3 regions of the Aerococcus viridans genome follow, and region 1 is predicted to be linked to each of the others. Evidence: predicted binding sites of a transcription regulator. Region 1 holds the regulator's gene; each other region holds the start of a gene.
What was found. Region 1 encodes LexA, which represses DNA repair genes until DNA is damaged. Its sites were predicted from a motif close to CNAACANNTGTTNG; they were not measured.

Region 1 (4,380 bases):
CATCCAAACCCAATTGAACTTCGCCGAACCAAATGAATTGGCGGATATACGGGATGAATTAATTGACCAGGGTTATCTTAAAAAACAAAAACAAGATAAGAAAAAACGGTCAAATAATGCCTCAGCTAAACCGCGTGAATATGAAACTGCGGAGGGTAACCGGATTTTAGTTGGAAGAAACAACAAACAAAACGACCAATTAACCATGCGTCAGGCCAATAAAAACCACTATTGGTTCCATACTAAGGATATTCCAGGTTCACACGTTATTTTAGAAACAAATAATCCTAGTGAAGCTGAAATCATCCAAGCAGCTGAATTAGCCGCAGCCTTTTCAAAATATAGCCAATCCAATAATGTGCCCGTTGATTACACACAAGTAAAACACGTAAAAAAACCAAACGGAAGTAAACCTGGATTCGTGAATTACTTTGAACAAAAAACGATCTTTGTCACACCAACAAAAATCGTTTAAGTGTCGATATTAAAAACTCATCACTGAATATGCAAAAAGACCGATTGGCAGATTGCTCACCCCCTAGCTCGCTCGCAAGGGTAGTCATCAAACTAGTCGGTCTTTTTTCTACATATATTTTCTAAATAATCCGTTTATAAGCGTGTTTCTTCACCTGACAGGTAAATTTTGGTAATTGATAAATTTCCCCATCACAGTTCAGAACCATCGGGCTGCCATCCTTACTGGCATAAACCACTTCATCACATAATACATTACGTAGCTCTTCCAAATCTTCATGGTTTCCAGCGAAAAACTTGTATAGGACAGTCCATATTTTATGCATAGGCATAGTTTTTACATAAACCAATTCTAGAAGGCCGTCATTCACTTGACCATCAGGGTTGATCTTGAAACCTCCACCATACATAACCCCATTGCATAATGCGGCCAGAATATATGGTCCCTCCATCAGCTTCAACTCTGCCCCATCTTTTCTGGCTGTTATGCGAATATCGAATGCCGTACCTGCTTGTAAGGCCTTTGGAACCGAAGCCATGTAGGCGAATTTTTGCAAGAATTTATGCTTTTCTTTAAAGTCATTGGCTTGAAAAACAACATTCGCATCAACGCCAACACTCAAAATATTCATAGTATACAAGTCTAATTCAGGAATATAAATAGCATCCGTTTTGCTCGTTTTACCCTTAAAAATATGGTCAATCTGGTCTTTAACCGAACGGTTGCCATATAAGCCAGTATATAAGTCATTCCCAGTACCTAAGGGCAAGATAGCAAAAGTAAGCGCAGTATCTATCATCAAATTCACGATTGAATGGACAGTTCCATCCCCACCACAGGCAACAGCTATCCCATCTCGATATTTTTCTGAAAAACGGTCAATCAAAAATTGGCTAGACGCCTTTGATGTCGAATACACTAAAAAGATATCGTCTTTATTCAATCCTGCTTTTGAAGCCCGGTCTAATACCAATGCATTTATATCGGCCTTCTTCTTTTTCCCAGCAGCTTGGTTAAAAATAAATAAGAAACCCTTATTTCCCATGTTTGACACCTCATTTATCTTATTACGTGTATGATTGTGCCCTCTATTATACCAAACACTAGGCTATCAGACGAATATTGGTCAGTATTTTCACATTCATCGAATGTACGTTTGTATTGACCGAACGTATGTGCTATACTGATTATAAATAAAACGTGAATAGTTAGAACTCATAACCCACAAAAAAGGAGTACAGCTAATGAAAGAACGTCATCTGCAAATTCTAAAATGTATCTATTCAAACATTCAAAGTCAAGGGTTCCCCCCAACAGTAAGGGAAATCTGTGAAGCCGTGAACCTATCTTCAACTTCTACAGTCCATGGCCACCTTTCTCAATTAGAAAAGCAAGGTTATCTACTTCGGAACGCGACTAAACCGCGTGCTATGGAAATCACAGACAAAGGCTTGGAGTTGCTAGGTGTATCTAGTCAAGGTATTCCAATGATTGGTACGGTAACTGCCGGTCAACCAATTACTGCCGTTGAAGAAATTGAAGATTATTTCCCTATTCCACCTACTTTGAAGAACCAATCAGATTCCCTATTTATGTTGAAAATACGTGGTGATTCAATGATTGAAGCAGGTATCTTAGATGGCGACTTCGTTATCGTTCGTCAAGAATCATCTGCCAAAAATGGTGATATTGTAATCGCCATGACAGACGAAGGTGAAGCTACCTGTAAACGATTCTTTAAAGAGGATGGGTATATTCGCTTACAACCAGAAAACCATAGCTTAGAGCCTATTATTTTACCAGACGTGCAAATTTTAGGACGCGTAATCAGTTTATTTAGAGAACATACTTATTAAATCCTTATACCATGGTGGCATCCATTATCCGATGACCATCATGGCTTTTTTGTGCCTTCAAATTAACCAGGTCGATGCCTATACGACAATCACCTATTTACATTATTGAAATATACACTACAATAATTGGAAGAGATATTCCTAATTGAAGGAGCAAAGTATATGAAGCATATATATCGTCGATGCATTTGCAGAACAATCATTTGAAGATAATTCTACTGCTGTCTGTATCTTAGATAAGTGGTTACCAGAAGACTTGATGATTAACATCACAAAGGAAAATAACCTGCCAGAAATACCCTTCGCGATTAAAGAAGCTGGCAACTACCTTTTACGTTGGTTTACCCCCGGCGGTGAAATTGTCCCTTTGTGGACATGCGACACTTGCGACAGCTTTCGTCATCATGAACTATATCGATTCAAGTTTAAACCAAGTTTCCTTTGATCCACTTAGTGGTCAATTAACAGTAACTTGTGATGGTGACCAATATGTCATGGCCTTCCCGTCTTATGAGCTGTACCTGAATTGAATATTACCGCCTAATAATGATTGCTCGACCAAAATGCTATTATTTATGCAAAAAAACATGACCAAATTTCGCCTTATAGGGATTTGGTCATGTTTTCTGTTATTTTACTACTTCATACTAGTAGTGCATCAATGAGAATACGTCAGTACCAGCGATTTTTTCTCTGGCTTTGAATTCATCTAATTCTACTAAGAAGGCTGCACCAACAACTTCGCCACCTAATTTTTCAATTAATGACACACAAGCTTCGATAGTACCGCCAGTTGCTAATAAGTCATCTGCAATTAGAACTTTATCGCCCGGTTTAATCGCATCTTTATGGATTTGTAGGGTTGATTGACCGTACTCCAAACCGTAATCGATTGATTCAATTTCACGAGGTAATTTACCTTTTTTACGTGCAGGAACGAAGCCAATATTTAATGCATAAGCAACTGGACAACCAACAATAAATCCGCGGGCTTCTGGTCCGACAACCACATCTACATCTTTCTCACGTGCAAATTCCACGATTTCATTAATTGCTTCGTGGAAGGCTGGGCCATTCCCCATCAAAGGTGTGATATCTCTAAATAAGATATCTTTCTCTGGGAAGTCCTGTACGTCTGCAATATATTGTTTAAAATCCATTATTTTCCTCCTGAATAGAAATAATCTTTAATCATTTTAACATCATTATACCGTAAAAGTCGTTCATTATTGATTTGGGTCTCCCAATCGGCCATGGTTTGAGTTGCCAATAAGTCTACCTTCTCATTTACCGGTAAAGTCACTAAATCCGTATTATGCCATTTAACCAATTCCGCTTCTTCTAGGACTTTCACCATTAAATCAAGTTTCACCTTAGAAATCTTGAAGAAGTCCGCCAGCGCCTGTTCCTTACCCGCGAGTGGAACTGTTCCGTGGCCTTGTAAGTATTTATATAATTGGCCGAACTCTTGCCGGGTTGGTTTTCCAACCATGTATGCATTAACTGCAGAATAAGCATAAACATAAATATTATCAATTGCCGCTTGGTTTACCAAGTCTTTAACAGCTGATAAGTCCTTTGGAATATCGAAAATGACCAAGCTTTCCTTACTAGCACGTGCCGATCCTTTTTCAAGTATTTGACCAATCTCACTGGTCATGATGGCCTCACTTGTAAAAGGAATTTCGTCTTTATAAGCCTTGAAAAACGGCGCATTTTCAAAGATATAAGTGGCATTTTCAATCGACATGATTTGATTGCGCTCGCGCATATTTCGCAAGTCAAAAATACTTTTACTAGACTGGCGAATATCCTTGATTTGAGCTTGCGGTGATTGGTTCCCGTTCCATGCGTTGATGGACAAGGTGACTACCACATCGATTGGCTCGTTCGCTACTAATTGTTTGGCTAAGGCGCCAGATTTAAAAGCAATCATACTTGTTTTGACATCTGCATCTGCTACTGTCAGTTTCAAAGTATTCTTGTCCTTCCCAATCAATTGGATTTGTGATAATTGGACGTCCTTTATTAAAAACAAGGGTTGTCGGT
Region 2 (4,380 bases), 230 kb from region 1:
TTTGAGGGTAATTTCAAGTTTAAGGACCTGAAAAAGCTGACAATTACTTTAAGCTTAATATTTATAAGTGATTATTTACCTTCACGTTTACGGCGGTTTTCAGCTAGGGCCCGTTCATAATTCCCGGTGTCTCCAGCTTGATAATAACGTCTGCCAACTAGAGTATCTGGCAGGTATTGTTGGGCTACCCAGTGGTTAGGGTAGGCGTGTGGAAACTTATATTCATTGCCGTGACCTAATTTTTCTGCCCCTTTATAATGGGCATCTTTCAAGTGTTTTGGAATGATACCAGACTTACCAGCCCGTACGTCAGCCAGAGCGGCGTCAATTCCTTCAATGGCCGAATTGGATTTAGGCGATAGGGCTAAATCGATAATGGCATTGGCTAAAGGAATACGAGCTTCTGGTAGGCCTAATTGGTTGGCCGCTTGAACTGCAGCTACCGTTCGTTCAGTTGCTTGTGGGTTGGCTAAACCAATATCTTCGTAGGCTATGACTAATAATCGCCGACATAAAATGGTTAATTCACCGGCTTCAATTAAGCGTGCTGCGTATAAGAGGGCAGCGTCCACATCGCTCCCACGGATAGATTTTTGAAAGGCTGAAATCACATCGTAATGCATGTCTCCGTCTGCGTCGTGGGAGAATGATTTCATCTGCATGCTTTCTTCCGCAATATCTAAAGTAATATGGATACGGCCATCTGCATTTTCATCTGTAGATTTAACGCTTAGTTCTAGGGCATTTAAGGCCGACCGCAAGTCCCCAAAGGCTGCATGGGCAAAGTGATCGATAGCATTTGCATCAATATCTACCGGGAAACTGCCTAATCCGCGGTCACTATCGGTTAAGGCCCGTTCTAAACCAATTTTAATATCTGCTTCATCCAGTGGTTCTAATTGAAAGATTTGGGCCCGAGACCGGATGGCTGGACTGGTGTTAATAAAAGGATTTTCAGTTGTGGCCCCAATTAAAGTAATCAAGCCTGATTCCAAATGGGGTAGTAGAAAGTCTTGTTTTGTTTTATCTAACCGGTGGATCTCGTCTAATAATAAGACGATACCCCCAGAAAATTTAGCTTCCTCAACGACCGCCTGTAAGTCCTTCTTGCTGTCTGTAGCGGCATTTAATTTTCTAAAGGCATATTTAGTAGACCCAGCGATGGCTGAGGCAATCGACGTCTTCCCAATACCGGGTGGTCCATATAAAATCATGGATGATAATTGCATGGCTTTTACCATTCGGAAAATGATTTTGCCTTCTCCAACCAGATGTTGTTGGCCGACAACTTCTTCGATTGACCGAGGTCGCATGCGAAAGGCTAAGGGATTGTTTTGTGGCATTTACCTGGCTCCTCTCTTGGCTATACTCCCCCTAATTATATCATAGGTGATTCAGGTTAGCGAATATACGTTCGTTTTCCAAAAAAAAGTAAGACAGAAAAATAGTCTGACAAGCACATTAATGATAAAATAAGTCGAACAACCATTGCTATACGGATGGTAGAAGAGTAGATGAGGAGTTAGATTACATATGAATTGGTTACAGTCATTCATTCAACAAGCAGAGGTTCGCCACGCTTTCAAAGAGGCGTCGGTAGGGATTGAACGAGAGGGTCACCGGATTACACCTGAGGGGCAGTTGGCTTTAACCCCGCATCCTAAAAAAGTGGATGGGTCAACGTCGTCATTTTATATTCAACGGGACTTTGCGGAGTCGCAATTAGAATTGGTGACACCACCAGTTTATTCTGCGGACCATGTCATGGAATGGTTGCAAGCGATACATGAAGTGGCGATTGAGTCATTAACAGAAAATGAACGGATCTGGCCATATTCAATGCCACCTGCCTTGCCGGCGGATGATTTGATTGAAGTGGCCGATTTAGAAGACCCAGCTGCTGTTGACTACCGGGATTATTTAGTAGAAGTATACGGCAAAAAATTGCAGATGATTTCTGGTATTCACTTCAATATGCAGATTTCACCTGCTTTCATTCAACTAGTCCATGAAGAAGCGAAAAAAGTAGACGGCAATAGCCAATCGCTAAAAGATTTCCAATCTGATTTTTATCTACGTTTATCCCGTAATTTCTTGCGTTACCAGTGGATTTTAGTTTATTTATTTGGGGCGGCACCAATTGCGGATGACAGCTTTTTCCGTGTGCCATCAGATAAGTTTGACCACCCAGTTCGGTCGCTTCGAAACTCACGTCTAGGATATATCAATAAGGATGATGTGACCTTTACTTATGACAATTTAGAGGACTATGTGACGCAATTAGAGGCCAACGTAACTGAGGGGCGTTTAATCGCTGAGAAAGAATTTTACTCAAATGTCCGATTACGTGGTGCCAACAAAGCCCAGTCTTTACTGAATAAAGGGATTAAGTACCTAGAATTTAGACTGATAGATATTCAACCGGATGCCGCTTACGGGATTAAAGCGTCAGATATTGAATTCATGAAATACTTCATCTTGTACTTAGTCTGGTCCTGTAAAGATGCCAATATGGCGGATGTCCACTACGGGATTGACTTGAAGACTAAGGTTGCTGAAGAGGAAACTTTCCAAAAAACGCAAGCTATGGACGAAGGGTTAGCTATTTTGGAAGACATGCAAGACATGTTAGTAGCGATTGAAGCTGATCAATCGGTTATTGAAACGACACAATTGATGGTAGACAGGATGAAAGACCCAGCATTAACGCCAGCTAGCCAAATGATGACGACTATGAAAGATGTTGATGGCTACTTAGAAGCAGGCCGCCAATTCGCGGAAGAGGTCTACGAGTCAGCCTGGGCTAAACCTTATGCTTTAGGTGGCTTTGAAGATATGGAATTATCCACACAAATCTTGATGTTCGACGCTATCCAAGAAGGCTACCAAATGGATATTTTGGACCGGAATGACCAGATGCTTCGTCTAAAATATAAGACCCACAAGGAAATCGTGAAGAATGCTAACATCACAAGTAAAGACCCTTATATTGGCCACTATGTAATGGAAAATAAGGTAGTCACTAAGGCCTTATTAGCTGAGCACGGCATTCATGTGCCAAAAAGTCTAGAATTTAATCAATTTGGTGAAGCAATGAAAGTAGCCGCCTTATATCAAGACAAAGCTTTTGTGATTAAACCAAAATCAACCAATATGGGAATTGGGATTTCAATCTTTAAGAAAGGCGCGACGGCTGACGAATTTAAGGCAGCTTTAGATATCGCCTTTAAAGAAGACCATACTGTTTTAATTGAAGACTTTGCCTTTGGAACTGAATACCGTTTTTATGTGCAAGAAGGGGAAGTCCTGTCTATTGTCAACCGTGTCGGGGCTAATGTGATTGGAGACGGCCAGTCAACAGTTGAAGATTTAGTCGCTGACAAGAATAAAGACCCTAAACGAGGACGGGACCATCGTTCGCCACTAGAAATCATTCAATTAGGTGACATTGAAGTGAACACCTTGAAACAACAAGGGCTTACACCGTCTGATGTCGTTCCTGAAGGGCAACAAGTCATTTTACGAGAGAATTCAAACATTTCAACAGGTGGAGATTCTATTGAAGTATTAGCTGAAATGCACGATTCTTATAAGGAAATTGCTGTGAAGATGGCGGCTGTTTTAGGGGTAAATATTACGGGATTAGACTTGATGATTGAAGACATTCACCAACCAGCAAGTGCAGATAACTATGCATTAATTGAAGCCAATTTTAACCCAATGATGATGATGCACATATACCCAGCAGTGGGAGAGGGCAAACGGATCACTAAAGACCTGTTAAGCTTCCTATTCCCAGAGAAAACAAAATTTACGGGAGGAAAATAATGAAAGGCATTTATTTAGATTACGCCGCAACAACGCCAGTTGATCCAGAAGTCATTGAAGTCATTACAAAAGCCATGCATGATGATTACGGAAATGCTTCAAGTTTGTACAAGATTGGGCGTGAATCTAAGCAGAAGGTAGAAGGCGTCCGCAGACAAATTGCCCGTACCCTTAACGCTGATGCGGATGATATTATCATCACGTCTGGTGGGACCGAGTCCAATGATTCAGCTATCAACCAAACTGTTGCTCGTTTAGCGGATAAGGGTAAACATTTAATTACGACCGCTGCAGAACACTCTTCTGTCTACCAAACGATGCGTCACCTTGAAAGACAAGGTTTTGAAGTGACTTATCTAGAATTCGACGAAGAAGGTCATATTGACTTTGAAGAATTGAAAACAAGCATCCGAAAAGACACGATTTTGGTATCCATTATGGCCGGCAATAACGAAGTTGGGTCCTTGCAAGATATTCAAGCTATTGGGGATTTATTATATGAAAAGGATATTTTCTTCCATACAGATACTGTCCAAACATATTTGAATATTC
Region 3 (4,380 bases), 330 kb from region 1:
CGACTAAGTCGACGCCATATTTCTCTAAAGCTTCGTAATTTTCTTCTGCTTGTTTACTTGTCACACGATCACCCTGTCTCAAATCTTCAATTTTTTCTTCTACTGCTTTGGCGGTAATTTGATGTTTTTTAAACCATTTTGCAAGGTCTGTATAAGCGACATCATTCAGTGCCGCTAGCACCATTTCGGTGGCTAAGAATTCGTCACCTTGTTTTTCTGCACGCGCTTGGGCTTTTTGAATCAATTCACCCAAACCACGTGATAGCCCTTGGCCATATTGTACATTTGTACCTTGGACCACTGGTACCGCATCTAATTCACGGTTTAATTCTTCTGTAAGTTCTGCCATTGGCACATTTAAATCTTCATAAAAGTCATAAGCAAAGTTTCCAGGTTGCACTAACGCTGTAAACATATGGGGAATACCAATTTCTTGATGTTTACGTGTCATAGCAATTTGTTGGGCATTTGCGATTGCCTCTTGTAAGGTTGTAGTCATTTCCATGTTTGCCATTTCACATCTCTCCTTTTCACTTTATGTATATAGTATAGCAAATTGGTCAGGATAGGTCAAACATTTATTAGTGATATTTTTGACTTTTTTAACCATCAGAATCCTTGATATATCAGTATTATATTAAAACTTAACTATAAACATCAAACTAAAGGTCAATATGTGACCACTTACTTTCTTTGACCAATTCAATATGGCGCACATCATCCCACAAAATCTTCTGACTACCGATTAAAAAATAGAAATAATTACTCTCCCCATTAAACCAACCAAAGATACGATCAAGGTAGCGGCCTAAATGATCTTTCAAAGACAATTGAATAGAAACAGGATAGTGGTTTAACCAAGCTTCCTGCAAGACTTGGTCAACCTCTTCCCTCGTCATCTCTGGCAGTGGAATAGATGCCTTAGCTGCATCTTTATGGTTGGTTTGAATGCCTTTGACCAATTCATCCATGGCATAAGCAGTAGCCCACTTCATACCAAAGGTCCGGTCTTCGTATTCGTTATAAGGCGTGAAGTGTTTACGGGTCCTTGGGTGTCGTTGCTTTTTCAACCAAGACAGTTGGGCCCGTCTTCTAGCGTTCGGGAGTTCCCAAGGTTCAAGCCGCTTAGCCATGCGCCTCACCTTCGATACCCGCCATACCACCAGCATGTCCGCCGACCAAACTAGACCGGTCAATTGCCCGACCGCCAGCTTTAAGAGACGAGGCATAGACCAAACTCTTAAAACCGTATTTCTTACGGATGGTATCTACAATCACATCTGTTTTCATGTCCGCTACTTGATTATTTTCACTTTCAAATAAATTTAATTGAATTGCTTGATGGTAAACAAGGTTGCCACTGTATAAAGAAATATGCCGGATGACTTGGTTTTCATAAAGTAAGGACAGCAGGTACAAGGCCACTTCAGCAATCACCTTACTTTGATTGGTCGGTGTTACCTTGACTTGCTTATGAATACCCCTTTTACCACTTGTATCAAAGTAGCCCATAGAATAGCCTAAGCCAAGACCGACGACTTGGGTTTGCGCGCCAGCTCGTCTTAAACGGGTACCAATTTGGTCAGCCATTTCCTTGACGACGACAGCAATTTCATCCTTATCGGTGTAGTCTCTTGGTAGCACTTGACTGTTGCCAATGGACTTGTCCTTTGTGGTATAAGGGGTGCCGAGAAAAGACCGGTCCACGCCCCACGAATGGGCATAAAGTTGGGCACCCATGACCCCTAATTTATCTTTTAATACGTAATAAGAAGAATGGGCGAGGTCATAGACATTATTAATACCCATCCCCTTTAGCCGGCGGGCCATTCGGTGGCCAATACCGCAGACTTCTGTTAAATCAGCAATCTGCCATAGGGTATCCGGCACATCCTCATACCGCCATTCAGCAATCATATCGCCCTCCTTTTTCGCGCCAATATCTAAGGCCACTTTGGCTAGAAACGGGTTATCGCCAATGCCAATCGTGGTATAAATGCCGGTCTGGTCATAGACATCCTTTTGTATTTTCTGAGCCATTTCGTATGCATTATTCACCTTAAATAGGCGAAATGAATCCGTCACATCTAGGAAACTCTCATCTATTGAAAATACGTGATGGTTGGCTTCGTCCACGTAGCTTTTATAGATCCGATTAATCTCTTGATTCTTCTCCATATAAAACCGCATACGCGGTTGAGCGATCACCAAATCTTCTGGATAGGGATAAGGTAAATCACGGGCCCGGGTCACGTTGGAAATATTAAAGGCTTTCTTAGCGGCGGGTGAGCTAGCCAAAATAAGGCCCGAGCCCCTACTCTGACCACCTTTTTCATCATGATAGGACATGACCACTAATTTTGTTGTTAGTGGGTCTAAATCACGCGCTACTGCCTCCACCGAAGCATAAAATGACTTACAATCGATACACAAAATATCGCGACTGGGTTCCTTTGAATAGTCAAACGTTACATTATTTGCAAACATCCTCAGTCCTCCTTAGTTTAGATATTTAATCTTTTATTCCAAAAAAATCGAACGTGTGTTCCTGTCAATAATAGAACGTACGTTCGGTAAATACAAGTGATTTCAAAGGAAATGTTGAAACAAAAATAAAAAGACCACGATCCGTACGGTCGCAGCCTCCTCAGTTAACTATTTAAATACAATTTTAGTCTTCCTTTTTTATCTTCTTCGTCTTACTCTTCTTCGCGCTCAACTACTAAGTCAATCGCCATTACCACACCTAAAATAATCGGCACCACGTCAGCCGGCACATGGTCTTCGATATCAATCACAAAAGTATCGCGAATTGAAATCAACTTACGGTCGATACGGGCAATTTGGTCGCCATTTTCATCCGTAATACGGAAATCAAAATCAAGAATATTCCCCTTCACATTCCAATCCAATGACGTGACCTTGTAGTTATCTCTAAATAAGGAAACCTTCTTGCGGATTTCAGCTACCTTGTCATTATTTTCATCATACACATCGACCGTTGGCATCAAATCAATCATTTGCTCTTTCACTTGCGCCACTTCTTTATCCTGAGCTAGGTCAATAATGCGAAATTGTTGGCCAATTGACAGCCATTTATTCTTGATTTTATAAACAGGATCGCCATCTTCATTCTTCAAATTAAAGTCGCGTTTCAACGATAGTAATTGGTTTTTCATATATAATTTCACTATCTTATCACCCTTTCTACTGTTAACTCATCGATCACTATACCCTTATACTAAGAAAAATTCACATGATATCACTCATACTTTAGTCCGAAATCTAAGGTATAATTAGAAAGAGAATCCATCATCGTAAAGGAGTTATTATGTATTTAACCATTTTCGCTATCTTGCTCGTTGTCGCCGGTTTCGTTAACGGGTTTATCTTTTTATTTAAATATCCCAAAGAATTTCAATCGACAAAAATCGTCCATGGTTTCTTAACCCTATCCTTACTTCTTATCGGCCTATATTTATTGATAAAAAATGTATAAACCAAAAATGCCAACAATTGCAATTTACACAACGGCTGGCATTTTCGGTTATAAGTCTTAACTTTTGAATACGAGATAACAAAAAAGAAAGCTTTTACTGATATGAAACCCTACCGTTAAACTGAACAAATAAAAAAGAGAGTTACGCTACCCACAAAAGATGATCCCGATAAGCTGTCGGGGTCATCTCCATTTAGGATTTCTTTTACTTCTGCGACAGTCTTATCAACGTCATACTCGTAACGTTGTTCCAGTATTTTGTCACTAATAATTAACTCGCCTTTATTAATATAATCCTGAATTTTCATAATTGTTATTACTGTAGATGTTAAAATCGAATTTGGATCATTTTTCAAATTGGATAAAGTTGTGCGACGCAAAATTTCTCATTTGAGAAACTACACCAACATGAAGTTTCCAAATATAGCTTATTTGTAATTGAAAGTATACAATCTTTCACAATCAGGATAAAAGCCCGATTACTCATACCGCCACTCCTTGATTAAGTCCATATAAGAATGTAGTTTTGGAATTTCCATGATACCTACACTGTTTTTACTTGTCATCAATGAAAATATACAAAAATGTATGTTTAAAAGAACTTTTTTTGTTACAAAAAATGATTTCATCTGAAAATTAAGAAAACGGTTGCAACCAACGTAGAGAAAGATTGAATGCGTTTTCAATAATAGGTATACTTTATTTATAAAGATGTTAAAGAATTCACAAAGGAAGAGGTTATATTATGGTAAAAGTTGCGATTGTTACAGGTGCTGGTCAAGGGATTGGGTTAGCGATTGCTAAACGTCTACATGCAGATGGCTTTAAAATTGGTATTGTTGATTATAATCCCGAAACAGCTGAAGCTGCTGTAGCCGAAT

Region 2: a site for LexA is predicted at 1,404-1,417, ahead of AWM76_RS04230 (replication-associated recombination protein A). Genes of this name have one in related genera too.
Region 3: a site for LexA is predicted at 2,560-2,573, ahead of AWM76_RS06780 (Y-family DNA polymerase). Genes of this name have one in related genera too.

What each region holds. Positions count from the first base shown of each region.
Region 1 is NZ_CP014164.1:1,085,100-1,089,479, reverse strand. It holds gene AWM76_RS05260 (NFACT RNA binding domain-containing protein) at 1-475, shown strand, start outside; gene AWM76_RS05255 (diacylglycerol/lipid kinase family protein) at 597-1,520, opposite strand; gene lexA (transcriptional repressor LexA) at 1,720-2,331, shown strand; partial or broken gene AWM76_RS11150 (PhzF family phenazine biosynthesis protein) at 2,501-2,632, shown strand; gene AWM76_RS10955 (PhzF family phenazine biosynthesis protein) at 2,685-2,861, shown strand; gene AWM76_RS05245 (adenine phosphoribosyltransferase) at 2,979-3,491, opposite strand; gene recJ (single-stranded-DNA-specific exonuclease RecJ) at 3,491-4,380, opposite strand, start outside.
Region 2 is NZ_CP014164.1:856,670-861,049, forward strand. It holds gene AWM76_RS04230 (replication-associated recombination protein A) at 72-1,343, opposite strand; gene gshAB (bifunctional glutamate--cysteine ligase GshA/glutathione synthetase GshB) at 1,534-3,828, shown strand; gene AWM76_RS04240 (cysteine desulfurase family protein) at 3,828-4,380, shown strand, end outside.
Region 3 is NZ_CP014164.1:1,419,220-1,423,599, forward strand. It holds gene clpB (ATP-dependent chaperone ClpB) at 1-514, opposite strand, end outside; gene AWM76_RS06775 (hypothetical protein) at 663-1,133, opposite strand; gene AWM76_RS06780 (Y-family DNA polymerase) at 1,126-2,487, opposite strand; gene AWM76_RS06785 (LURP-one-related/scramblase family protein) at 2,700-3,191, opposite strand; gene AWM76_RS06795 ((S)-acetoin forming diacetyl reductase) at 4,245-4,380, shown strand, end outside.